DNA from 3 places in the Streptomyces sp. NPDC004788 genome. Region 2 is predicted to be linked to each of the others. Evidence: riboswitches for the same ligand, from Rfam matches in the RefSeq annotation. Region 2 holds a riboswitch; each other region holds the start of a gene.

Region 1 (6,170 bases), on a different contig from region 2:
TCCTCCATGGGCGTCAGCTTGTAGAGCTGCTCCAGGACGGCCTCCGGCACGAAGCCGTTCTTCACCTCGATGACCAGGCGCAGGCCGTGGTTGCGGTCGGTGAGGTCCTTGACGTCGGCGATGCCCTGGAGCTTCTTCGAGCCGACCAGGTCCTTGATCTTGGAGATGACCTTCTCGGGGCCGACCGTGAAGGGCAGTTCGGTGACCACGATGCCCTTGCGGCGGGCCGTCACGGTCTCGATCGTGGTCGTCGCGCGGATCTTGAAGGTGCCGCGGCCCGACTCGTACGCGTCCCGGATGCCGGACAGGCCGACGATCCGGCCGCCGGTCGGCAGGTCCGGGCCGGGCACGAAGCGCATCAGCGCTTCCAGGTCCGCGTTCGGGTGGCGGATCAGGTGCCGGGCGGCCGCGATGACCTCGCCCAGGTTGTGCGGCGGCATGTTGGTCGCCATGCCGACGGCGATCCCGGAGGCGCCGTTGACCAGCAGGTTCGGGTACGCGGCGGGCAGCGCGACCGGCTCCTGCTCCTGGCCGTCGTAGTTCGGGGCGAAGTCGACGGTGTCCTCGTCGATGGACTCCGTCATGAGGAGCGCGGCGGGGGCCATCCGCGACTCCGTGTACCGCATGGCGGCCGGCGGGTCGTCGTTGCCGAGCGAGCCGAAGTTGCCGTGGCCGTCCACCAGCGGGAGCCGCATCGAGAACGGCTGCGCCATGCGCACCATCGCGTCGTAGATCGACGCGTCGCCGTGCGGGTGCAGCTTGCCCATGACCTCGCCGACGACGCGGGCGCACTTGACGAAGCCGCGCTCGGGCCGCAGGCCCATCTCGCTCATCTGGTAGACGATGCGGCGCTGCACGGGCTTCATGCCGTCCCGGGCGTCGGGCAGCGCGCGCGAGTAGATCACCGAGTACGCGTACTCGAGGAAGGAGCCCTGCATCTCGTCGACGACGTCGATGTCGAGGATTCGCTCCTCGAACGCGTCGTCCGGCGGCGGTGTCTTCGTGCTGCGGCGGGCCATCGCGGCTGCGGCTCCTTCACCAACAAGGGTTGATCTGACGCGGACCATTGTGGACCGTGCCACCGACAACGCCGACCTCGACCCGGAAGAGGGACATCCGAAGCGGTCGGGAACTTCGCCAGGTGGCGGCGCGCTTGCATACAGTGGCAGGACTTTTCCGCTCCGCACTTTCCGCACAGCGATCGAAGGGACGTACATGCCCATGGGTCACACGGCCACGGCCTCGGCCGGCTCCGGCGGCCTGACAGCGACCGAGCACCGGCTGTCCAACGGCCTGCGCGTCGTGCTCTCCGAGGACCACCTGACCCCGGTCGCCGCGGTCTGCCTCTGGTACGACGTCGGCTCGCGCCACGAGATCAAGGGCCGCACCGGCCTCGCCCACCTCTTCGAGCACCTGATGTTCCAGGGCTCGAAGCAGGTCCACGGCAACGGGCACTTCGAGCTGGTGCAGGGCGCCGGCGGCTCGCTCAACGGCACGACGAGCTTCGAGCGCACCAACTACTTCGAGACCATGCCCGCCCACCAGCTGGAGCTCGCGCTCTGGCTGGAGGCGGACCGCATGGGCTCGCTGCTCGCCGCCCTGGACGACGAGTCCATGGAGAACCAGCGCGACGTCGTCAAGAACGAGCGCCGCCAGCGCTACGACAACGTGCCGTACGGCACCGCTTTCGAGCGCCTGACCGCCCTCGCGTACCCCGAGGGCCACCCGTACCACCACACGCCGATCGGCTCCATGGCCGACCTCGACGCCGCCACGCTCGAAGACGCGCGGAACTTCTTCCGTACGTACTACGCGCCCAACAACGCGGTCCTCTCGGTCGTCGGCGACATCGACCCGGAGCAGACCCTCGCCTGGATCGAGAAGTACTTCGGCTCCATCCCCGGCCACGACGGCAAGCCCGAGCCGCGCTCCGGCGAGCTGCCCGAGATCATCGGCGAGCAGCTGCGCCAGGTCGTCGAGGAGGAGGTGCCGGCCCGCGCGATGATGGCCGCCTACCGGCTGCCGCACGACGGCACGCGCGCGTGCGACGCGGCCGACCTGGCCCTGACCGTCCTCGGCGGCGGCGAGTCCTCCCGGCTGCACAACCGGCTGGTCCGCCGCGACCGCACGGCCGTCACCGCCGGCTTCGGCCTGCTGCGGCTGTCCGGGGCGCCTTCGCTCGGCTGGCTCGACGTCAAGACGTCCGGCGGCGTCGAGGTGCCCCAGATCGAGGCGGCCGTCGACGAGGAGCTGGCCCGCTTCGCCGCCGAGGGCCCGACGCCCGAGGAGATGGAGCGCGCCCAGGCCCAGTTGGAGCGCGAGTGGCTGGACCGGCTCGGCACGGTCGCCGGCCGCGCCGACGAACTGTGCCGGTACGCGGTGCTGTTCGGCGACCCGCAGCTGGCGCTGACCGCCGTCGACCGGGTCCTCGACATCACCGCCGAGGAGGTGCAGGAGGTCGCCAAGGCCCGGCTGCGCCCGGACAACCGCGCCGTCCTGGTCTACGAGCCCGTGGGCCAGGCCGACGACGCCGACGACAGCGACGAGGAAGAGGGAGCGGAGCAGTGACCGACGCTGCCGCGTCTTTGACGAGCATGGACTTCCACCCGCAGCCCCAGCCGGGCGTCGCCAAGCCCTGGGGCTTCCCGGCCCCGGAGCGCGGCGCGCTCGACAACGGCCTGACCGTGCTGCGCTGCCACCGCCCCGGCCAGCAGGTGGTGGCCGTCGAGATCTTCCTCGACGCCCCGCTGGACGCCGAGCCCGAGGGCCTCGACGGCGTCGCCACGATCATGGCCCGGGCGCTGTCCGAGGGCACCGACCAGCACTCCGCCGAGGAGTACGCCGCCGAGCTGGAGCGCTGCGGCGCCACCCTCGACGCGCACGCCGACCACCCGGGCGTACGGGTCTCCCTGGAGGTCCCGGTCTCCCGGCTCTCCAAGGGCCTCGGCCTGCTCGCCGAGGCGCTGATCGCCCCGGCGTTCGCCGAGTCCGAGGTCGAGCGCCTGGTGCGCAACCGGCTCGACGAGATCCCGCACGAGACGGCCAACCCGGGCCGCCGGGCCGCCAAGCAGCTCTCCAAGGAGCTGTTCCCGGCCTCCTCGCGGATGTCCCGGCCCCGTCAGGGCACCGAGGAGACCGTCGGGGCGATCGACGCCGCCGCCGTCCGCGCCTTCTACGACGCGCACGTGCGGCCGGCCGCGGCCACCGCCGTGGTCGTCGGCGACCTCACCGACGTCGACCTGGACAAGGTGCTCGCCGAGACCCTCGGCGCATGGACCGGCGCGCCGGCCGCGCCGCGCCCCATGGCGCCCATCACGGCCGACGACACCGGCCGGGTCGTCATCGTCGACCGTCCGGGCGCCGTCCAGACGCAGCTGCTCATCGGCCGCGTCGGCGCCGACCGCCACGACCGGGTCTGGCCGGCCCAGGTGCTCGGCACGTACTGCCTCGGCGGCACGCTCACCTCCCGCCTGGACCGCGTCCTGCGCGAGGAGAAGGGCTACACGTACGGTGTGCGCGCCTTCGGTCAGGTGCTGCGCTCGGACGAGGCGGGCCACGGCGCGTCGATGCTCGCCATCAGCGGCTCGGTGGACACCCCCAACACCGGCCCGGCACTTGACGACCTGTGGAAGGTGCTGCGCACCCTCGCCGCCGAGGGTCTGACCGACGCCGAGCGCGACGTGGCGGTGCAGAACCTGGTGGGTGTCGCCCCGTTGAAGTACGAGACCGCCGCCTCCGTCGCGGGCACGCTGGCCGACCAGGTCGAGCAGCACCTCCCGGACGACTACCAGGCGCACCTGTACGCGCGCCTGGCCGAGACCGGCACGGTGGAGGCGACCGCGGCCGTGGTCAACGCCTTCCCGGTGGACCGGCTGGTCACCGTCCTGGTCGGCGACGCCTCGCAGATCGAGGAGCCGGTGCGGGCGCTCGGCATCGGTGAAGTGACGGTCGTCACCGGCTGATTGAGCCCCCGTCACGAGGACCCTGACGACCTGGTTCGTCAGGGTCCTCGTCATTTGTCCGTATTGCGGGCGAGTGTTGGTGAATGCCCTGTGGCAAGTCTTACAAACTGGCGCGTCTGTTTGGCGATTGACTGAAGATCGGCCTAGCGTCGATGCGGCTGTTCGCCCGTTGCACGACGCCGCACCCGCGGCGAACGGACAGTCATCGCCGAGTCCCCGCAAGGCGCGAGCCTGGGGAGCCGGGGACCCACACGAAGTCCCTGGGGTGAATCGGACGCCTTCGCTCCGCGCGGAGGGGCCCGTAGGAGACCTTCCTGCTCCGAACCCGTCAGCTAACCCGGTAGGCGAGAAGGAAGGAAAGGATCAGCCACTTCATGGCGTTCACCCGTGCCACCGGGAAGCATCGTGGTCCGAGCCGTCTGACGCGCCGTGGCGCGGGCATCGCCGGCGTGGCGACGCTCGCCACCACCGGCGTCATCGGCACCCTCGCCTCCCCGGCGCTCGCCGCCGACACGGAGAGCCCCTCCCCGGAGGACACCGGCCTCACCCAGGTGATCACCGAGGAGTCCCTCACCCAGCACGTCGACGCCCAGGCCGCCGCCCAGGAGAAGCAGGCCTTCGAGGCCGCGGCCCGCGTCAAGGCCGCCGCCGAGGCGAAGCGCAAGGCCGAGGCCCGCGTCAAGGAGATCCGCGAGGCCAAGGAGCGCGCCGCCCGCGAGGCCGAGCGCAAGCGCCTGAACTCCTTCACGGCCCCCGTCGCCCACTCGTACGTCTCCACCGGCTACAACACCGGCGGCTCGCTCTGGTCCTCCGGCCACCACTCCGGCATCGACTTCCACGCCGCCTACGGCACCACGGTCGTCGCCGTCGGCTCCGGCACCGTCGTCGAGGCCGGCTGGGGCGGCGCGTACGGCAACAACATCGTCATCCGCATGAACGACGGCACGTACACCCAGTACGGCCACCTCTCCGCCATCCGTGTCCACGTCGGCCAGCAGGTCACCCCCGGCGAGCAGATCGGCGTCTCCGGCTCCTCCGGCAACTCGACCGGCCCGCACCTCCACTTCGAGGCCCGCACCAGCCCCGAGTACGGCTCGGACATCGACCCCGTCGCCTACCTGCGCGCCCGCGGCGTCGACGTCTGACGTCCGTCTCCCCGCTCAGGTCTCCCCGCTCAGCGCGAAGAAGCCCCGGCTCGAACGAGCCGGGGCTTTTTTCGTCCCTGAATTACCGGTCGGCATCGGAAATTCCCGCGTCCTGCAATAGAGTCGCCGGACGGGCTATGCCCGACGGGGTTCAGCGTGGAGAAAAAGCGGAGGTCGGACATGCGCATTCCCGCGCAGTCGGTATGCACGGCGATCCGGGACGACATCGTCTCCGGTGTGTACGCGCGGGGCGCCAGACTGACGGAGGAACAGCTCGCCCGCCGCTACGGGGTCTCCCGCGTCCCGGTCCGCGAGGCGCTGCGCACCCTGGAGTCCGAGGGCTTCGTCGTGACCCGCCGGCACGCCGGCGCCCAGGTCGCCGAACCCGGCGAGCAGGAGGCCGCCGACCTGCTCGACATGCGCTCCCTGCTTGAACCCCTCGGTGCCCACCGGGCCGCCCAGCGCCGCACCGAGGCCCACCTGAAGGTCCTGCGCGGCCTGGTCAGGCTGGGGCAGGAGAGGGCCCGGCACGGCCGGAGCGAGGATCTGCGCGCCCTGGACGGCTGGTTCCACGAGACGCTGGCGCAGGCCTCCGGCAGCCCGCCGCTCACCGCGCTGCTCACCCAGCTGCGGCAGAAGATCGCCTGGATGTACGCGGCCGAGCCGGCCGACCGGCCCGCCGACTCCTGGGCCGAGCACGGTGCGATCGTGGACGCCGTGGCCCGCGGCGACGCCGAGCGGGCCCGGGCCCTCACCGCGCTGCACGTGGAGCGGGCGGCGCCGCGACTCCGGCTGAAACATCCGGAGCGTACCCGTGTGAGGGTTTCGCAACATGCCGTAAACAATTCGGGAGCGCGGAATTAACATGCGCACCGTATACAAAGAGGCGGGCAATTCGGCGGGCTCTGTTTCAGGCTGCCCGAAATGAATTCCCGTGCGTTTTCGTCGCGCTGATGGAAAGTCGCGCTGATGGAAAAGAGCCGCGCCCGCCGGATGACCGGTGGGCGCGGCTCTTTTCCGATCCGCCGCCGGGGACCGCCGGGGTCCACCGGGGACCGTCGGG
Region 2 (11,239 bases):
GGTGGTGTGGTCGAGGATCACCCGGACGTTCACGCCGCGGGTCTTCGCGGCGGCGAGGGCGGCGGCGACGGTGTCGTCGGTGAAGTTGTACATGCTGACCGAGATGGTGGAGCCGGTCTCGGCGCGGTCGACCAGGTCGGCGATGTGGTCGCGGATCCGGTTCTGGGCGGCCGTGTCGCCCGAGGGGTCGTTGAAGGTGGCGGTGGTGGTCACGGGGGCGGGCGCGGCGCCGGCGGGGGCCGGGGCGGCGGTGAGGAGGCCGACGGCGGCGGCCAGGGCGAGCAGGGGGCGGGTGAATCGGCTGCGCGGGCGCAAGGGTTCCCCTCCGGGGCATAGCTGATCGCCATATGCATGACAATCCGGACACAGGAAGAACGGGGCACCGGTGAGAACACCGGCACCCCGTCCGCCGAAACGTATCCCCAAACGCTACGACTCGGTCCACTCCCGCGACCGCAGCGGCAGCCCCGAGTCGCCCGAGCCCGGCGTCTTCACCGCCAGGAACTGGTTCACGCCGATCCGGTTGCGCTCGAACGACACCGCCGAGGCCGCCATGTAGAGCCGCCAGATCCGCGCCCGGCCCGGCGAGGTGAAGCGGACCGCCCGGTCCCACTCCTGCTCCAGGTTGGCCACCCACTGGCGCAGCGTCAGCGCGTAGTGCTCGCGGATCGCCTCGACGTCCCGCACCTCGAAGCCCGCTTCCTCAAGAGTCGTCAGGGTGCTTCCCATCGGGGAGAGTTCGCCGTCCGGGAAGACGTACGCGTCGATGAAGGCGTCCACCTCGTACGCCTTCTCGTCGGCCTCCGGCCGGCGCGCGATCTGGTGGTTGAGCAGCCGCCCGCCCGGCTTCAGGAGCCGGTACAGGATGTCGGCGTACTCCCGGTACCGGACCGAGCCGACGTGCTCGGCCATGCCGATCGACGAGATGGCGTCGAACGGCCCGTCCACGACGTCCCGGTAGTCCTGCACCCGGATCTCGATCCGGTCCGTCAGGCCCTCGTCGGCGATGCGCTTGCGGGCGTACGCGGCCTGCTCGCGCGAGAGCGTGATGCCGACGACCCGGGCCCCGTACTCCTTGGCCGCGTGGATGGCCATCGAGCCCCAGCCGCAGCCCACGTCGAGCAGCCGGTCGCCCTCCTTCAGGCGCAGCTTGCGGGCGATCAGGTCGAGCTTGTCGCGCTGGGCGTCCTCAAGGGTGCCGCCCTCGGTCCAGTACGCGCACGAGTAGACCATCGACGGGCCGAGCACCAGCTCGTAGAAGTCGTTGCCCACGTCGTAGTGGTGGCTGATCGCCTGCTTGTCCCGGCGCTTGGAGTGCCGGGCGCCGCTGCGGCCGCGGATCTCCTCGACGGGCGGCTTCGGCGGCGGGAACGGACCCGCCAGCTTCAGGAGCGTCTTGGCGGCCGCCCGCACCTTCGGGTCGCGCACGGTCTCCAGAGCGCTGCGGGACTCCTCCCCGCGCTCCCAGATGAACCCGGCGAGCTTGTCCAGGACCTCGTACAGATCCCCCTCGACGTCGATCTCACCGGCCACCCAGGCCCGCGCGAGGCCCAGCTCCCCGGGCTTCCACAGGAACCGGCGCAGGGCGCGGCGCTCGCGCACGATCAGTACGGGGCCGCCCGCAGGACCTGCTTCGCTGCCGTCCCAGGCCCGCAGCCGCACCGGGATCCTCGCTCCCAGCACGTCCTCGGCCAGCGCGGTCAGCCGCGACGCGGCGTCGGCCATGGTGCAACACCTCCGTGATCTCGTGCCCCAGAAATGCTTGTCACCATGGGAACACCGTCGGTAGGCAATCCACTCCCACGACGTCGAAATCAGTCCGGAAAAACACGCGAAGGGCCGTCCGCACCACGGATGGCGGACGGCCCTTGCGGGGTACTGCTGGTGCTGCGGAGGTTACGAGGCCTTGGCCTTCTCCTGCGCCGGGGCGGCCGGCGCCGGGGCGGGCTTGGCCGCCTCGTAGAACTCCTCGCGCGGCGTCTCCATGGCACCGAGGGAGACGACCTCGCGCTTGAGGAACATGCCCAGGGTCCAGTCGGCGAAGACGCGGATCTTGCGGTTGAAGGTCGGCATCGCCATGCCGTGGTAGCCACGGTGCATGTACCAGGCGAGACGGCCCTTGAGCTTGATCTTCATCTTGCCCATGACGATCATCGCGACGCCCTTGTGGAGGCCGAGACCCGCGACGGCACCCTTGTTGGCGTGCTCGTAGTCCTTCTGCGGGAAGCCGCGCATGCCGGCCACCACGTTGTCGCCGAGGACCTTGGCCTGGCGCAGGGCGTGCTGGGCGTTCGGCGGGCACCAGGCGCGCTCGCGCGGGACGCCGGCCTTGATCGAGGCCAGGTCCGGGACCTGGGCGTTGTCGCCCGCGGCCCACACGTAGTCGAGGCCGTTGACCTGGAGCTTCTCGTTGCAGTCCACGTGGCCGCGGGGGCCGAGCGGCAGACCGAAGCGGGCGAGCGCCGGGTTCGGCTTGACGCCGGCGGTCCACACGATCGTGTTGGCGTCGACCTCGAGGCCGTTCTTCAGCACGACGTGGCCGTCGACGCAGGAGTCCATCGACGTCTCGAGGTAGATCTCGATGCCGCGGCTCTCCAGGTGCTCCTTGCCGTACTGGCCGAGCTTGGGGCCGACCTCGGGAAGGATCTTGTCGGCGGCGTCGACCAGGATGAAGCGCATGTCCTCGCGCTTCACGTTCTGGTAGTACTTCGCCGCGTCGCGGGCCATGTCCTCGACCTCGCCGATGGTCTCCGCGCCGGCGAAGCCGCCGCCCACGAAGACGAAGGTCAGCGCCTTGCGGCGGACCTCCTCGTCGGTCGTCGAGTCGGCCTTGTCGAGCTGCTCGAGGACGTGGTTGCGCAGGCCGATGGCCTCCTCGATGCCCTTCATGCCGATGCCCTGCTCGGCGAGGCCGGGGATCGGGAAGGTGCGGGAGACGGCACCCATCGCGATGACCAGGTAGTCGAACGGCAGCTCGTACGCCTCGCCGACGAGCGGCGCGATCGTGGCGACCTTGCGGTCCTGGTCGATGGTGGTGACCCGGCCGGTGAGCACCTCGGCTCCGCGCACGACGCGTCGCAGCGGGACGACGACGTGGCGCGGCGAGATGCTGCCGGCGGCGGCTTCGGGGAGGAAGGGCTGGTAGGTCATGTACGACCGCGGGTCGACGACCGTGACGGTCGCCTCCGCATAGCGCATCTTCTTGAGGATGCGCCGTGCCGCGTACAGACCTACGTACCCACCGCCTACTACGAGGATCCTGGGACGCTCCGTGGTGCTCATGCATCCGAGTATCCACCCCCTCAGGAGGGGTGGCTCGTGCGCCCCTTCACAAGCTCGATGGGCACCTCTGCTACACTCCGCCGCCCACGTGACCCACGTCATGTTCGAGCAAAGGAACCAAGGGCTCGGGGCGAACGTTGTTCACCCCTTGTGAACTGGCCCGGAGAGCCTTCCTTAACGCCGAACCGCAGGGCGCGTTCACACGATGGAAACTTCGAGCGAAGTGGCCCCCACGCCTGGGAAAGGACCCTGGGAAGCCCCTCGGAGGGGCCAAAGGCCCTCCAGGAGGGCTCCTGGAGGGCCTTCCGAGCCCATTCTCTTGTGAAGAACTTCACGAAGCTTTTCGCCGGACCGCTCCACAAGGTGCCCCGGAGGGGTATCGGAGGATCCTCAGAGCCTGCCTCACAGGGGCTTATAGGCACGCACTATGCGACGGATAGCGCGATCCCATCGAGGATGTCGTGCTCGCTGACGACGACCTCGGCGGCGCCGGTGCGCTCCATGATCTCCTCCAGCACCAGGGCGCCCGCGATGATCACGTCGACCCGGCCGGGGTGGATCACCGGGATCGCGGCCCGCTCGTCGTGGGTGGAGCCGAGCAGCCGGGCCACCACCTCGTCGACCTGGGCGCGGGAGATCCGGGAGTGGTGGACGCGCTCGGAGTCGTACTCCGGCAGGCCGAGCGCGATCGCGGCGACCGTGGTGACCGAGCCGGCCAGGCCGACCAGCGTCTCGGCCTCGGTGACCGGCACGGTCTCGGCGGCCAGGTCGAGCGCGGCCCGCACGTCGGCGCGGATCGCGGCGACCTCCTCGGCGGTCGGCGGGTCGTGCCGGACGTGCCGCTCGGTCAGGCGTACGCAGCCGATGTCGACGGACCGGGCGGCCTCGACGTGCTTGTTGCCGACCACGAACTCGGTCGAGCCGCCGCCGATGTCGACGACCAGGCGGCGGTCGTCGCCGTGCAGTTCGCCGGTGGCGCCGGTGAAGGAGAACTCGGCCTCCTGGTCGCCGGTGATGACCTCGGGCTCGACGCCCAGGATCCCGACGACGCCGTCGACGAACTCCTCGCGGTTCTCGGCGTCGCGGGAGGCGGAGGTGGCGACGAAGCGCAGCCGGTCGGCGCCTACGCCGAACTCCCTGATGACCTCGGCGTAGGCACGGCAGGCGGCGAAGGTCCGCTCCAGGGCCTCGGGCGCGAGCCGGCCCGTCTTGTCGACGCCCTGGCCGAGCCGGACGATCGTCATCCGCCGGTCCAGCTCGATCAGCTCGCCGGTGACCGGATGGACGTCGGCGACGAGGAGGCGGATGGAGTTCGTACCGCAGTCGATTCCGGCGACCCGGGTCACTTCTCGCCTTCTTCCTTGTCCGGCTCGTCCACGCACGGGGTGACGCAGGGGCCCTTCGCCCACCACTCCGGCAGCATCGCCAGCGCCTCGTCGCCGAACGGGTTCACGCCCGGGCCGGCCACCAGCGAGTGCCCGACGAGCACGTGCAGGCACTTGACCCGGTCCGGCATGCCGCCGGCGCTCGGGAAGCCCTCCAGGACCTCGATGGCGTCGCGGCGCGCGATGTAGTCCTCGTGCGCGGCGCGGTAGGCGGCGGCCAGCTCCGGGTCGGTGGCGAGCCGGGCCTGCATCTCCTTCATGACCCCGTTGGCCTCCAGGGTGCCGATGGCGGAGGCGGCGCGCGGGCAGGTCAGGTAGTACGTGGTCGGGAACGGCGTGCCGTCGGGGAGCCGGGGCGCGGTCTCGACGACGTCCGGGTTGCCGCACGGGCAGCGGTGCGCGATGGCGCGCAGGCCGCGCGGCGGCCGGCCGAGCTGGGCCTCGAACGCGGCGACGTCGGCGGCGGTGGGCTCGGTGCGTTCGGTCTGCGGAGGGGGCGTTTCCATGTCTGCCTTGGTCGTCGGTGGTACGGGTGGGTCAGCGGCGGTCGGCGTTGTCGACGCCGTCCCACAGGTTGTCGTACCAGGGGCGGTCCGTGCCGCCCTGGTCGGTGCGCGGCCGGGCCTGCGCGTCGGGGTCGTTCACGGTGAAGCCGGTCTCGCCGGGCATCACGTAGTGCAGGTGCTCGCGGGCGAGCCGGCGCACATAGGCCGGGTCCTGGAGCCGGGCCTTCTCGTCCCGCAGCTCCTCGACCCGGCGGGCGGCGTCGGCGGCCTTGCGTTCCTGGTCGGCGATCTCGCCCTGCTGGGAGACGTACTGCCGCATCGGGTAGGCGAGCGCCACCACGAGCGAGCAGACGACGAGCGCGAGGAAGGCCGCGCGGCCGGTGAGCCGGGAGCGGGCGGCCTGGCGGCGGGTCTGGGAGCGGTAGACACGGGCAGCGGTCTGCTCGCCGAGCAGCCTGATCCGGGTCGCGGTCGAGAACCGGTCCCGGTCCTTCACGGCCATGTCCAGCGGCTCCCCTGCGTCGCGTGTCTGATCAAACGTGCGTCCCCGCACACGGTACGGGACCGAGTGCGGGGACGTCCGTAACTACAGCGTCAGGGCAGGTCAGCCCGTGAAGCTCAGCCCTTGAAGCGCGGGAAGGCGCTGCGGCCGGCGTAGACCGCGGCGTCGTCGAGGATCTCCTCGATGCGCAGCAGCTGGTTGTACTTGGCGACGCGCTCGGAGCGGGCCGGGGCGCCGGTCTTGATCTGGCCGCAGTTGGTGGCGACGGCGAGGTCGGCGATGGTGACGTCCTCGGTCTCGCCGGAGCGGTGGGACATCATGCACTTGAAGCCGTTGCGCTGGGCGAGCTCGACGGCGTCCAGGGTCTCGGTCAGCGAGCCGATCTGGTTGACCTTGACCAGGAGGGCGTTGGCGGTGCCCTCCTCGATGCCGCGGGCGAGGCGCTCCGGGTTGGTGACGAAGAGGTCGTCGCCGACGAGCTGCACCTTGGTGCCGAGCTTGTCGGTGATGGTCTTCCAGCCGGCCCAGTCGTCCTCGAACAGCGGGTCCTCGATGGAGACGAGCGGGTACGCGGAGACGAGCTCCTCGTAGTACTCGGTCATCTCGGCGGCCGTGCGGGACTTGCCCTCGAACTCGTACGAGCCGTCCTTGTAGAACTCGGAGGCGGCCACGTCGAGGGCGAGCGCGACGTCCTTCCCGGGCACGTAGCCGGCCTGCTTGATGGCCTCGAGGATGAGGTCGAGGGCCTCGCGGTTGGAGCCGAGGTTCGGGGCGAAGCCGCCCTCGTCGCCGAGGCCGGTGGACAGGCCCTTGTCCTTCAGGACCTTCTTGAGGGTGTGGTAGACCTCGGTGCCCCAGCGCAGGGCCTCGGAGAAGGACTCCGCGCCGATCGGGGCGATCATGAACTCCTGGATGTCCACGTTGGAGTCGGCGTGCGAGCCGCCGTTCAGGATGTTCATCATCGGAACGGGCAGCAGGTGCGCGTTCGGGCCGCCCAGGTAGCGGAAGAGCGGGAGGTCGGAGGCCTCGGAGGCGGCGTGCGCGACGGCGAGCGAGACACCGAGGATGGCGTTGGCGCCGAGCGAGCCCTTGTTCTCGGTCGCGTCCAGGTCGAACATCGCCTGGTCGATCAGGCGCTGCTCGGTGGCGTCGTAGCCGACGAGCTCCGGGCCGATCTGCTCGATGACGGCGAGGACGGCCTTCTCGACGCCCTTGCCGAGGTAGCGGTTGGGGTCCCCGTCGCGGAGCTCAATGGCCTCGAACGCACCAGTGGAGGCACCGGAGGGAACGGCAGCACGGCCGGTGCTGCCGTCGTCGAGGCCGACCTCGACCTCGACGGTGGGGTTGCCTCGGGAGTCCAGGATTTCCCGGGCTACGACGACGTCGATGGACGGCACGAGCATCTCCTTCTGGGATGTGACGCTGGTTGTGACGCATGCGGCAAGGTCTCGTTCGCCTTGCGACAAGAGCCTAACCGGCGCGGGGGCTCCGGCCAGCCGGGCGCCCGCCCCCTGGGACGAAAAAGGACCCAAGGGCATGCATTGGGGGACGAAAGAACCCGGTTACCGATCGGTACGAAACGGGCCCGGAGCACAGGCTCCGGGCCCGTTCCAGGGTCACCGCGGGGGGACAGCCGTCAGGCTCACTTGAGGTGGAGCTGCTGGCCCGGGTAGATCAGGTCGGCGTCCTGGACGATGTTCTTGTTCAGCTGGAACAGCTTCTGCCAGCCACCCTTGACGTGGTGCGTCTGGGCGATCTTGCTCAGCGTGTCGCCGGCCTTGACCTTGTACTCGCCGTCACCCTTGGCGACCTTCTTGCCGGTCGGCGTGGTGACGGTCTTCGCGGCCTTCGGCGCGGTGCGCTTCTCGCTGCGGGTGGTCGGCTGCTCGGCGGTGCGCTGGGTGGTGGTCGTCGGCGCGGCCGGCTTCGGGGCGGGGGCCGGGGCCTCGGCGGAGCCGCCGTCGTACGAGGCGCTGGACAGGCCGACGCCGCAGCTCGGCCAGGCACCCTTGCCCTGGCCCGCCAGGACCTTCTCGGCGACGGCGATCTGCTGCGACTTGGAGGCCAGGTCGGCGCGGGAGGCGTAGGCGGTGCCGCCGTAGGCCGCCCAGGTGGAGTTGGTGAACTGCAGGCCGCCGTAGAAGCCGTTGCCCGTGTTGATGGACCAGTCGCCGCCGGACTCGCACTGGGCGACGGCGTCCCACTCGGAGGCGGTGGCGGCCGAGGCGGTGCCAGCGGTCATCAGCGGGGCGGCGACGGCGACGCCGGCGACACCGGCGAGGGTGACGACGCGGGTGGCCTTGGAGGGACGACGGTGTTTGCCCTTGCCGGAAAGCAGCATGGAAGTTCTCCTCACCGACGCCTACGAGGTGAGCTGTCGGGTTCGGGCGAGTGAGTTGCCCGGCCGCGTGTCCTTGCACGCGGCTCCACCCCAAGCCGGTCGTCGGCCGTCTGTCTCAACGGCCGGGGCCGGCACTTACCTTGGGTCCCCCGCTCCTGCCTTCGGCGCTTGCGCGACGACTGTTCCCGGCGTCCGGCGGCAGGATTCGGCGTACCGGTCGGCGGGGCCCGCGGTGGCGAGCGGTCACGACCGTAGACACACCCCCGGCGGAAGTTCAAAGCCCATCAACCCGGAAAAATCGCCCCTACTTGCACTCCGTCAGGTGACGTTTGTGCAGGTGAGGGGCGAAACGCGCAAAGTTTGCGGACGTGACACGGCCGTTCGACAAGAGAGACTCATGTCTCACTTGCACAGAACCGGACATTCAGCCCCTAACTACCCCTCAGGCGTGACCTGGGGCGCGGTCTTCCCGAGGTTCAACTCAAGGCTCTGACCAGGGAGGATGAGGTCGGGGTCGGTGCCGACCGTCTTCTTGTTGGCGTCGTAGAGCGCGGTCCAGCCGCCGGGCAGGGCGTTCTGCTGTGCAATGTCCGACAGGCTGTCACCCGGCTTGACGGTGTATTCGTCCGCACTGGGCGTCTTGTCCGTGTTGTCCGCGGCCGCGTCGCCGGTCGGAGCGGCGTGCCGTCCGGATTCGGGCGTGCCGTCCGTATCGCCCGGTTCTTCTGTCGCGGCGTCACCGCGGTGCTTGCCGGTGCCGGTGGGGGCCGTTTCGGACGCACCGGGCGTACCGGGCGTACCGGAACCATCGGGTGTACCGGGCGTCACGGAGGTGCCGGGCGTCACGGGAGTGGTGGGTGCGTCCGGCGAGGCGGGCGTGGTCGGCGTGGCCGAAGTCGACGGGGCGGCCGGAGTGGTGGGCGCGGTGGGCGTCGTGGCGCTCGACGAGGGCTCGGTGGTCTTCGTGCCCGACTCGGCGGGCAGCCCCTCGGTGCGGTTCGACTCCTGGGGCGCGGCCGGCTGCGCGGGAGTGGTGGCCGGGCCCGGGTCGACGGCGGGCTTCCTGCCGTCGTTCTTCAGGCCGGCGATCGGCGCGCAGGTGGCCCACTGGGTGTCGCCGGCGGCGAGCGCCTTGTCGGCGATGGCGATCTGCTGGGCGCGGCTGGCGAGGTCGGGGCTCGGCGCGTAGGCGAGGCCGCCGTGCCGCTCCCAGCTCTCCTGGGTGAACTGGAGCCCGCCGTAGAGCCCGTTGCCGAAGTTGGCGCTCCAGGCGCCGCCCGACTCGCACTCGGCGACCCGGTCCCAGGTCGGTGCGTCGGCGGCGGAGGCGGAGCCGGTGGCGAGCAGCGGCAGCGCCATGGCCGAGCCGGTGACTCCCGCGGCGACGACGATCGCGGGGGCCTGGCGGGGTCTGCGGTGACGTCCGTTCCCGGAGCGCATGCGGAGTGCCTTTCGCGTGACTGCTGAGGTTGCGGGTGAACGTAGCGGCATTCGAACGCACGTCACAAGTCGATGCAGCGCAGATCACGCGAAGATCACAGCTTTGACGCTCCGTCAGTTCCGCGCGGCTTTGTGGGAAGCGCTGAACTCCACCGGAAGCGTGCGCAGGCCACGCATGATGAGCCCGCCGCGCCACCGCAGTTCCGCCGGATCGGCCCCAAGTCGCAGGTCCGGCAGGCGAGTCAGGAGCGTCGCGAGCGCCGTCTGCCCTTCGAGGCGCGCCAGCGGCGCGCCCAGGCAGTAGTGGATGCCGTGGCCGTACCCCAGGTGCTGGTTGTCGCGGCGCGCCAGATCCAGCGTGTCCGGCTCGTCGAACCGCGCCGGATCCCGGTCCGCGGCCGCGAGCACCACCAGGACCGGGTCGCCGGCCGGGATGTCCTGGCCGCCGATGGTCAGCGCCTCGGTGGCGAAGCGCCAGGTCGCGAGCTCCACCGGCCCGTCGTACCGCAGCAGCTCCTCGATCCCGGTCTCCAGCAGCCCGGTCTCCCCGGCCGCGATCGACTCCTGGAGGCGGGCACGCTGCTCCGGGTGACGAAGCAGGGCATACACACCATTACCGATCAGATTGACCGTGGTCTCGAAACCGGCGAAGAGAAGGATGAAGGCCATGGCGGCGGCCTCGTTCTCGGTGAGGTGCTCGCCGTGGTCCGACGCCCTGATCAGACCGGAGATCAGGTCGTCGCCCGGCTCCTCCCGCTTCTTGTGGATGAGCTCGGCGAGATAGCCCCGCATCTTCTTCACCGACCGCGCCACCCCGCCGCGCGGCCCGCCGCCGTGCCGGATCATCATCCCGGCCCAGTCGCGGAAGTCGTCCTGGTCCTCGCGCGGCACGCCGAGCATGTCGCAGATCGCGTAGATCGGCAGCGGGAACGCGAACTCGTGGATGAGGTCCGCGCTCCCCTTCTCCGCGAAGCCGTCGATGAGCCGGTCGGTCAGCTCCTGCACACGCGGCGCGAACTCCGCGACCCGGCGCGGCGTGAACGCCTTCGACACCAGCCGGCGCAGCCGGGTGTGGTCCGGCGGGTCGATGTTGAGCAGGTGCGTCATCAGCTCGGCCTTGCGCTCGCCCGGGATCCCCGTCTTGCCCTTCGCGTGCGCCGGCTCGTCGTGGTGCGCCGGGTTCTTCGAGAGCCGCTGGTCCGCCAGCGCCTGCCGCGCGTCCGCGTACCGCGTCACCAGCCACGCCTCGACCCCGCTCGGCAGGGTGGCCTTGTGGACCGGCGCGTGCTCCCGCAGCCAGGCGTACGCCGGATACGGATCGGTGGCGAACTCCCAGGTGAAGAGCTCGGGGGCGGGGGTCGACGGCTGCTCGTGCATGCCCCGACCGTAACCGGCCCGCCGACCGCTCACTCGTTCGGTGGACCGGCTCGCGTTCCCGGTGGGTAGGCTCACCGTAAGCGCCAGACTCCGTCGCATGGGAGCGCTGATGAGTGCCGCAGCCGATGAAGAGCGGGCAGAGCAGTACGCATTTCCGACGCCGCCGGCCGGTGGGTGGACTGCGGACGACCTCGACCGGATTCCGGGTCTCCCGCCGCACACCGAGCTGCTCGACGGAGGACTGTTCTTCATGAGTCCGCAGACCGACTTCCACATGGCCACCCTGCGCCTGCTGGAGAACGCCCTGCTGGATTGCGCACCGGACGACCTTTACGTCGTCCGCGAGATGACCACCAAGCTCGGCCTGCGGGACCGGCCGGAGCCCGACCTGATGGTGGTACCGCTG
Region 3 (6,170 bases), on a different contig from region 2:
CAGATGGCGGGCCGCGGAAGCGGCCTGCGGCAAGGAGGAGGAGCGCCATGCGACAACTGCTTCCGGAGTTCACCGAGCGCACGGCCTTCGGGACCCGCACCCTCGACCCGTACGCGAAGCTGCTCGAGGAGCGGATCGTCTTCCTGGGCACGCCGGTCGACGAGATCGCGGCGGGCGATGTGATCGCCCAGTTCCTGCACCTCGACTACGCGTCCCCGGACCGGCTGATCAGCCTCTACATCAACTCGCCCGGCGGCTCGATCAGCGCCATGACCTCGATCTACGACACGATCGGCACGGTCTCGTGCGAGGTGGAGACCATCTGCCTCGGCCAGGCCGTCGGGCCGGCCGCGGTGCTGCTCGCGGCGGGTTCGCCGGGGCACCGGCTCGCACTGCCGGGCTCGCGGATCGTCCTTCAGCAGCCCTCGCTCGACGAGCCGTTGCAGGGACAGCCCAGCGATCTGGACGTCCACGCCCGCGACTTGCTCCGGCAGCGGGAGCTGATCTCCGGGATGCTCGCCGAACACACCGGCCAGGAGCGGGGCCGGATCGACGCCGACCTCGACCGGACGACCGTGTTCGACGCTCCGGGCGCCCTCGCGTACGGCCTGGTGGACCACGTCATCCGCAGCCGCCGCGACGGCGGGACCGACGGCGCCGGGCGGGTGTGAGCCGGCCATGGTCCCGGAACTGCCGCCGCTGCCCGCGCTCACCCGCGCCGAGGGCGAGTTCGTCGACGCGTATCTCGAAGTCGTCGATCTGCTCGGCCGGATCAATCCATCCAGGACCTCGCATACCTATGGGGCGCTACGGGCCGCCCAAGCGCTGGTCGGACGGGCGACGGCACTGCGGGAGGCGCTGACGCTCATGCACGCGCGGGGCGAGAGCGAGGTGCACGCGGACACATTGGCCCGCGCGCTGCGGGTGTTGGACGGAGAGCGCCGCGCGGCTCGCGTCACCATGCCCCGGCAACAGGTGAGTTGACAGGAGGGCGTGTCGTGTCGAGGTCCACTCGGGCCAGCGGAACGCCGGAATCGATCCCCCTTTCGGCGTAGTCGACGTATCGACATAGAGCTCAGCTGTGTTGCGCAACAGGTGTACGCATCTGGCGGAATCGGGCCCTTCCACCCCTGGTGGCGGACTCGTCGCGCAAACCTCGGACGATCACCAAACCTGACTGTCCACCCGAATGGATCAGTCGTGAGGAGCCTCACATATCGCTGTTTCCACTCGGATTTCGGCGCGGGCGTGGGTCAAGATCCCTGTCGACGACAAGCCCCCGCCACCCGAGGCGGGGCGGTCCGGGCGGACGCCGAGTCCTGCCGCCGTCCCGGATGTCTGGTCGACAGGAGTGGATCGGCAGGAGTGGAGGACCCGAGCAACACGGGACGTCCGAGCGATCGGAGCCGTCCCTCGGGGTGAAGCCGCAGCCGCGGCCGGGCATCTTCGCCTGCCCGAACCCGACAGGTCATCCTTCACAGGCGGCTGACGAAGGGTTGCGCATGACTGCGCAGATTCATGTCCCGTCCCTGCTGTCCCGGGCCGGAGCCGTCTCGGCTCTCACCCTCGCCGCCGTCGGCGGCACGCTGCTCGCACCAGGAGCGGCGCCGGAGGCCCAGGCCGCGAGCTCGTACGCCAACACGGCACTGAGCGTCGCCGCCTCGAAGAAGGGATCGCCCTACCGGTACGGCGCATCAGGCCCCACCAGGTTCGACTGCTCGGGTCTCACGCTCTACTCGTACAAGAGGGCGGGCAAGACGCTGCCCCGCACCGCGCAGCAGCAGTACAACACCACACGCCACGTCTCGGCGGCGAGCCGCCAGAAGGGGGACCTGGTCTTCTTCCACTCCGGTGGAAGGGTGTACCACGTCGGGATCTACGCGGGTAACAACGCGATCTGGCACTCGCCGAAGACCGGCTCGTGGGTGAAGCTCGACCGGATCTGGACCTCGAAGGTCTACTACGGCCGGGTCCGCTGACCCGTCGCACGGGACCGGTCGGCCAATCGGCCGGTCGTCCGGCCAAGCGGTCGACCCGCCAGGCGGTCGGCCGGTCAGGCGGCCGGCCGGTCAGCTGGTCGTCCGGTCAGCCGGTCGGCCCGCCGAGGCGGCCGTCCGGTCAGCCGGGGACCGCCGCCGGCCAGGGCAGCTCGATCCACACGGTCTTGCCGCCCTCGGCCGTCGGCGTCACCGACAGTCGGCCGCCCGCCTCGGCGGTCAGCGAGCGGATGATCATCATGCCGCGGCCGTTGTCCTGCTGGACGGCCGCCGGCAGGCGCCTCGGCCAGCGGGGATGGCTGTCCGTCACCCCGATGCGCAGCCGCTCGTCCCGCTCCAGACGGACGTCGATCGTGAAGGTGGGCGACTGTCCGAAGGTGTGCTGGACGGCGTTGGTCGCCAGTTCGGAGACGATGAGCCGGACCGCGTCGGCCGTGTCGGCGTTGTCCACGGGGTCTCCGACGTCACCGAGCCCCCAGGAGGCGAGCACCTCGGCGACGTACCTCCGCGCGGCGGGGACCGATGCGGGGTCGCTCGGCAGCGTGACGGTTGCTTCCTGCTGGTCTGCCATGGCGACGCTGTCCCTTTCCCCTCCGGGCCCGGCCCGGGTTGCGCTTCGCGTCAGACTGCCACCGATCGTGCGGCCCTGGGCGGCGATCGACCAAGTTATACGGATATCTGTCGCCCGAAGCGGTGAACCGTGCGACGGGCGACCCGACAGCCGCGGGACATCCCCTATACGCCCCGCGCGCCCGGCGGAGCCGTCCGCACGATCGTGGTCACCGCACGCTCGATCTCGGCGTCGGTGAGGTCCGCGCGGGCGGTCAGCCGGAGCCGGGAGATGCCGTCGGGGACGGACGGCGGGCGGAAGCAGCCGACGGAGAGGCCGAGTTCGCGGCAGGCGGCGGCCCAGCCGAGGGCCTCGTTCGGGCCGGGGGCGCGCACCGAGACCACCGCGGCGTCGGGGTGGGCGGCGGTGAGACCGGCCTCGGTGAGCAGCCGGTGCAGGGTGGTCGCGACCGTACGGGCCCGGGCCGCGAGCCCCGGATCGGTGGCGATCAGCCGCAGCGCGGCCAGCGCGCCGCCCGCCGCGGCCGGAGCGAGGCCGGTGTCGAAGATGAAGGTGCGGGCCGCGTTGACCAGGTGCTCGATCACCCGGGCCGGGCCGAGCACCGCACCGCCCTGGCTGCCCAGCGACTTGGACAGCGTCAGCGTCGCCACCACGTCCGGCGCGCCCGCGAGCCCCGCGGCGTGCAGCGCCCCGCGCCCGCCGTCGCCGAGGACGCCGAAGCCGTGCGCGTCGTCCACGACCAGGCCCGCGCCGTGCTCCCGGCAGGCCGCCGCGAGCTCCGTGAGCGGCGCCCGGTCGCCGTCCACGGAGAAGACGGAGTCGCTGACCGCGAGGGCCCGGCGGCCCAGGTGCGCCGCGAGCGTCTTCGCGACGGCCTCCGGGTCGGCGTGCGGGACCACCGCGGTCTCGGCGCGCGCGAGCCGGCAGCCGTCGACGATGGAGGCGTGGTTGGCCGCGTCGGAGACGATCAGCCCGTCCCGGTCGGACAGCGCGGTGAGCGCGGCCAGGTTGGCGGCGTAGCCGGAGGAGAAGACGAGCGCCGCCTCGAATCCGCAGAAGTCGGCGAGTTCGCGCTCCAGGCGGGCGTGCAGCCGGGTCGAGCCGGTGACGAGCCGGGAGCCGGTGGCGCCCGCGCCCCAGCGGAGCGCCGCCTCGGCCGCCGCCCCGGTGACCTCCGGATGGCGGGTCAGGCCCAGGTAGTCGTTGCTCGCGAGGTCGAGCAGCTCGGACTCGGCGGCCCGGGGCCGCAGCGTCCGTACGAGACCGGCCTCTGCGCGCTGCCGCGCGGCGGCCTCGGTCCAGTCGAAGGCGGCCGGGCGCGGGCCCGGCGCCTCCCCGGAGGACGGCGGGTCCACGACGTACGACGGCATGGCAGATCCTTTTGTAGGCAGCGCACAGACCCTAACCGGCCGCGGCCGAGGTCAGGGTGTGGTCATACACACACCTCAAACGGGGCCGTTTGTTCAGATCCTCCTTGGCCGCGGGGCGTGCCGTAGGCCAGGATCAGCCCTTATGGACCTGCTGAACACCCTGGTGGAGAAGGGGCTGCGGCGCGAGTCGCCGACCCGTGAAGAAGCGCTCGCCGTGCTGGCGACCTCCGACGACGAACTGCTCGATGTGGTGGCCGCGGCCGGCAAGGTGCGCCGCCAGTGGTTCGGGCGCCGGGTGAAGCTCAACTATCTCGTCAACCTGAAGTCCGGGCTCTGCCCCGAGGACTGCTCCTACTGCTCGCAGCGTCTCGGCTCCAAGGCCGAGATCCTCAAGTACACGTGGCTGAAGCCCGAGGAGGCGTCGCAGGCCGCCGCGGCCGGTGTGGCCGGCGGCGCCAAGCGGGTCTGCCTGGTGGCGAGCGGCCGCGGCCCGACGGACCGGGACGTCGACCGGGTCGGCAAGACCATCGAGGCGATCAAGGAGCAGAACGAGGGCGTGGAGGTCTGCGCCTGCCTCGGTCTGCTCTCCGACGGCCAGGCCGAGCGGCTGAAGGCGGCCGGCGCCGACGCGTACAACCACAACCTCAACACGTCCGAGGGGACGTACGGGGACATCACGACCACGCACACCTACGCGGACCGCGTGGACACCGTGACGAAGGCGCACGCCGCCGGTCTGTCCGCCTGCTCCGGTCTGATCGCGGGCATGGGCGAGAGCGACGAGGACCTGGTCGACGTCGTCTTCGCGCTGCGCGAGCTGGACTCCGACTCGGTGCCGGTCAACTTCCTGATCCCGTTCGAGGGCACGCCGCTCGCCAAGGAGTGGAACCTCACCCCGCAGCGCGCGCTGCGGATCCTGGCGATGGTGCGGTTCGTCTGCCCGGACGTCGAGGTCCGGATCGCGGGCGGCCGCGAGGTGCACCTGCGCACGATGCAGCCGCTGGCGCTGCACATCGCCAACTCGATCTTCCTCGGCGACTACCTGACGAGCGAGGGCCAGGCCGGCCAGGCCGACCTGGACATGATCGCCGACGCGGGCTTCGAGGTGGAGGGCGCGGGCACGACGACGCTGCCGGCGCACCGGGCCGATGTCGCGGCGGTCGCGGCGGGCGGCTGCGGTTCGCACGCCGAGGCTTCCGGCGGCTGCGGTTCGCACGCCGGGGACGGCGCGGGCTGCGGCTCGCACGCGGAGGCCGGTGGCGGCTGCGGGCCGTGCGGTGGCGGCGCGGTGACCGAGGCGGCCGCGGCGGCCTCCGAGGCGCGTACGGACCTGGTCGCGGTGCGCCGCCGCGGCGCCGGCACGGACCTCGCCCCGAATGCGTAACGACGAGCTGCTCGCCCTGGACCGGGCACACGTGTGGCATCCGTACGGGCCCATGCCTGGACGTACGGAGCCACTGGTCGTCGAGTCCGCGTCGGGTGTCCGGCTCCGCCTCGCCGAACCGGTGCACGGTCAGGCCGAGTTGATCGACGGCATGTCCTCGTGGTGGTCGGCGCTCCACGGCTACAACCACCCCGTCCTCAACGAGGCGGCACACGGCCAGCTGGACCGGATGAGCCACGTCATGTTCGGCGGGCTCACCCACGAGCCGGCCGTGCGGCTCGCCACGCGCCTGGTCGAGATCACCCCGGAGCCTCTCCAGCACGTCTTCCTCAGCGACTCCGGCTCGGTCTCCGTCGAGGTCGCGGCCAAGATGTGTCTGCAGTACTGGCGCTCGGTGGGCCGGCCCGGCAAGCAGCTCCTGATGACCTGGCGCGGCGGCTACCACGGGGACACCTGGCAGCCGATGTCTCTGTGCGACCCCGAGGGCGGGATGCACGAGCTGTGGTCGGGCGTGCTCCAGCGCCAGGTCTTCGTCGACGCGCCGCCGGTCACGTACGAGGAGTCGTACGCCCGGATGCTGCGGGAGCAGATCGCTCTCCACGCGGACGAGGTCGCCGCGGTCATCGTGGAGCCGGTGGTGCAGAACGCGGGCGGGATGCGGTTCCACCCGCCCGCGTACCTGCGCGTCCTCCGCGAGGCGTGCGACGAGCACGGGGTCCTCCTGATCTTCGACGAGATCGCGACCGGCTTCGGCCGTACGGGCACGCTGTTCGGCGCCGACCAGGCCGGCGTCTCACCCGATGTGATGTGCGTGGGCAAGGCGCTGACGGGCGGTTACCTGTCGATGG

What was found. Region 2 has a riboswitch for cyclic di-AMP ahead of ACWEJX_RS07475 (transglycosylase family protein). Riboswitches for the same ligand answer to the same signal wherever they lie in the genome.
Region 1: it holds a riboswitch for cyclic di-AMP, as region 2 does, so the genes downstream of both, ACWEJX_RS10305 (M23 family metallopeptidase) here and ACWEJX_RS07475 (transglycosylase family protein) in region 2, are expected to answer to the same signal.
Region 3: it holds a riboswitch for cyclic di-AMP, as region 2 does, so the genes downstream of both, ACWEJX_RS32275 (C40 family peptidase) here and ACWEJX_RS07475 (transglycosylase family protein) in region 2, are expected to answer to the same signal.

The regions. Positions count from the first base shown of each region.
Region 1 is NZ_JBSGBF010000016.1:34,629-40,798, reverse strand. Features, by position in the region: gene ACWEJX_RS10320 (DNA gyrase/topoisomerase IV subunit A) at 1-1,019, opposite strand, end outside; gene ACWEJX_RS10315 (M16 family metallopeptidase) at 1,216-2,568, shown strand; gene ACWEJX_RS10310 (M16 family metallopeptidase) at 2,595-3,962, shown strand; cyclic di-AMP (ydaO/yuaA leader) riboswitch at 4,159-4,323, shown strand; gene ACWEJX_RS10305 (M23 family metallopeptidase) at 4,337-5,107, shown strand; gene ACWEJX_RS10300 (GntR family transcriptional regulator) at 5,288-5,971, shown strand.
Region 2 is NZ_JBSGBF010000010.1:58,681-69,919, reverse strand. Features, by position in the region: gene ACWEJX_RS07510 (phospholipase D-like domain-containing protein) at 1-315, opposite strand, end outside; gene ACWEJX_RS07505 (class I SAM-dependent methyltransferase) at 430-1,725, opposite strand; gene ACWEJX_RS07500 (NAD(P)/FAD-dependent oxidoreductase) at 1,897-3,282, opposite strand; gene ACWEJX_RS07495 (Ppx/GppA phosphatase family protein) at 3,708-4,628, opposite strand; gene ACWEJX_RS07490 (DUF501 domain-containing protein) at 4,625-5,173, opposite strand; gene ACWEJX_RS07485 (FtsB family cell division protein) at 5,205-5,675, opposite strand; gene eno (phosphopyruvate hydratase) at 5,792-7,078, opposite strand; gene ACWEJX_RS07475 (transglycosylase family protein) at 7,318-8,016, opposite strand; cyclic di-AMP (ydaO/yuaA leader) riboswitch at 8,020-8,193, opposite strand; gene ACWEJX_RS07470 (transglycosylase family protein) at 8,452-9,456, opposite strand; gene ACWEJX_RS07465 (cytochrome P450 family protein) at 9,571-10,833, opposite strand; gene ACWEJX_RS07460 (Uma2 family endonuclease) at 10,931-11,239, shown strand, end outside.
Region 3 is NZ_JBSGBF010000108.1:796-6,965, reverse strand. Features, by position in the region: gene ACWEJX_RS32285 (ATP-dependent Clp protease proteolytic subunit) at 48-671, shown strand; gene ACWEJX_RS32280 (hypothetical protein) at 679-984, shown strand; cyclic di-AMP (ydaO/yuaA leader) riboswitch at 1,334-1,499, shown strand; gene ACWEJX_RS32275 (C40 family peptidase) at 1,503-1,979, shown strand; gene ACWEJX_RS32270 (ATP-binding protein) at 2,119-2,568, opposite strand; gene ACWEJX_RS32265 (8-amino-7-oxononanoate synthase) at 2,733-3,938, opposite strand; gene bioB (biotin synthase BioB) at 4,081-5,322, shown strand; gene ACWEJX_RS32255 (adenosylmethionine--8-amino-7-oxononanoate transaminase) at 5,315-6,170, shown strand, end outside.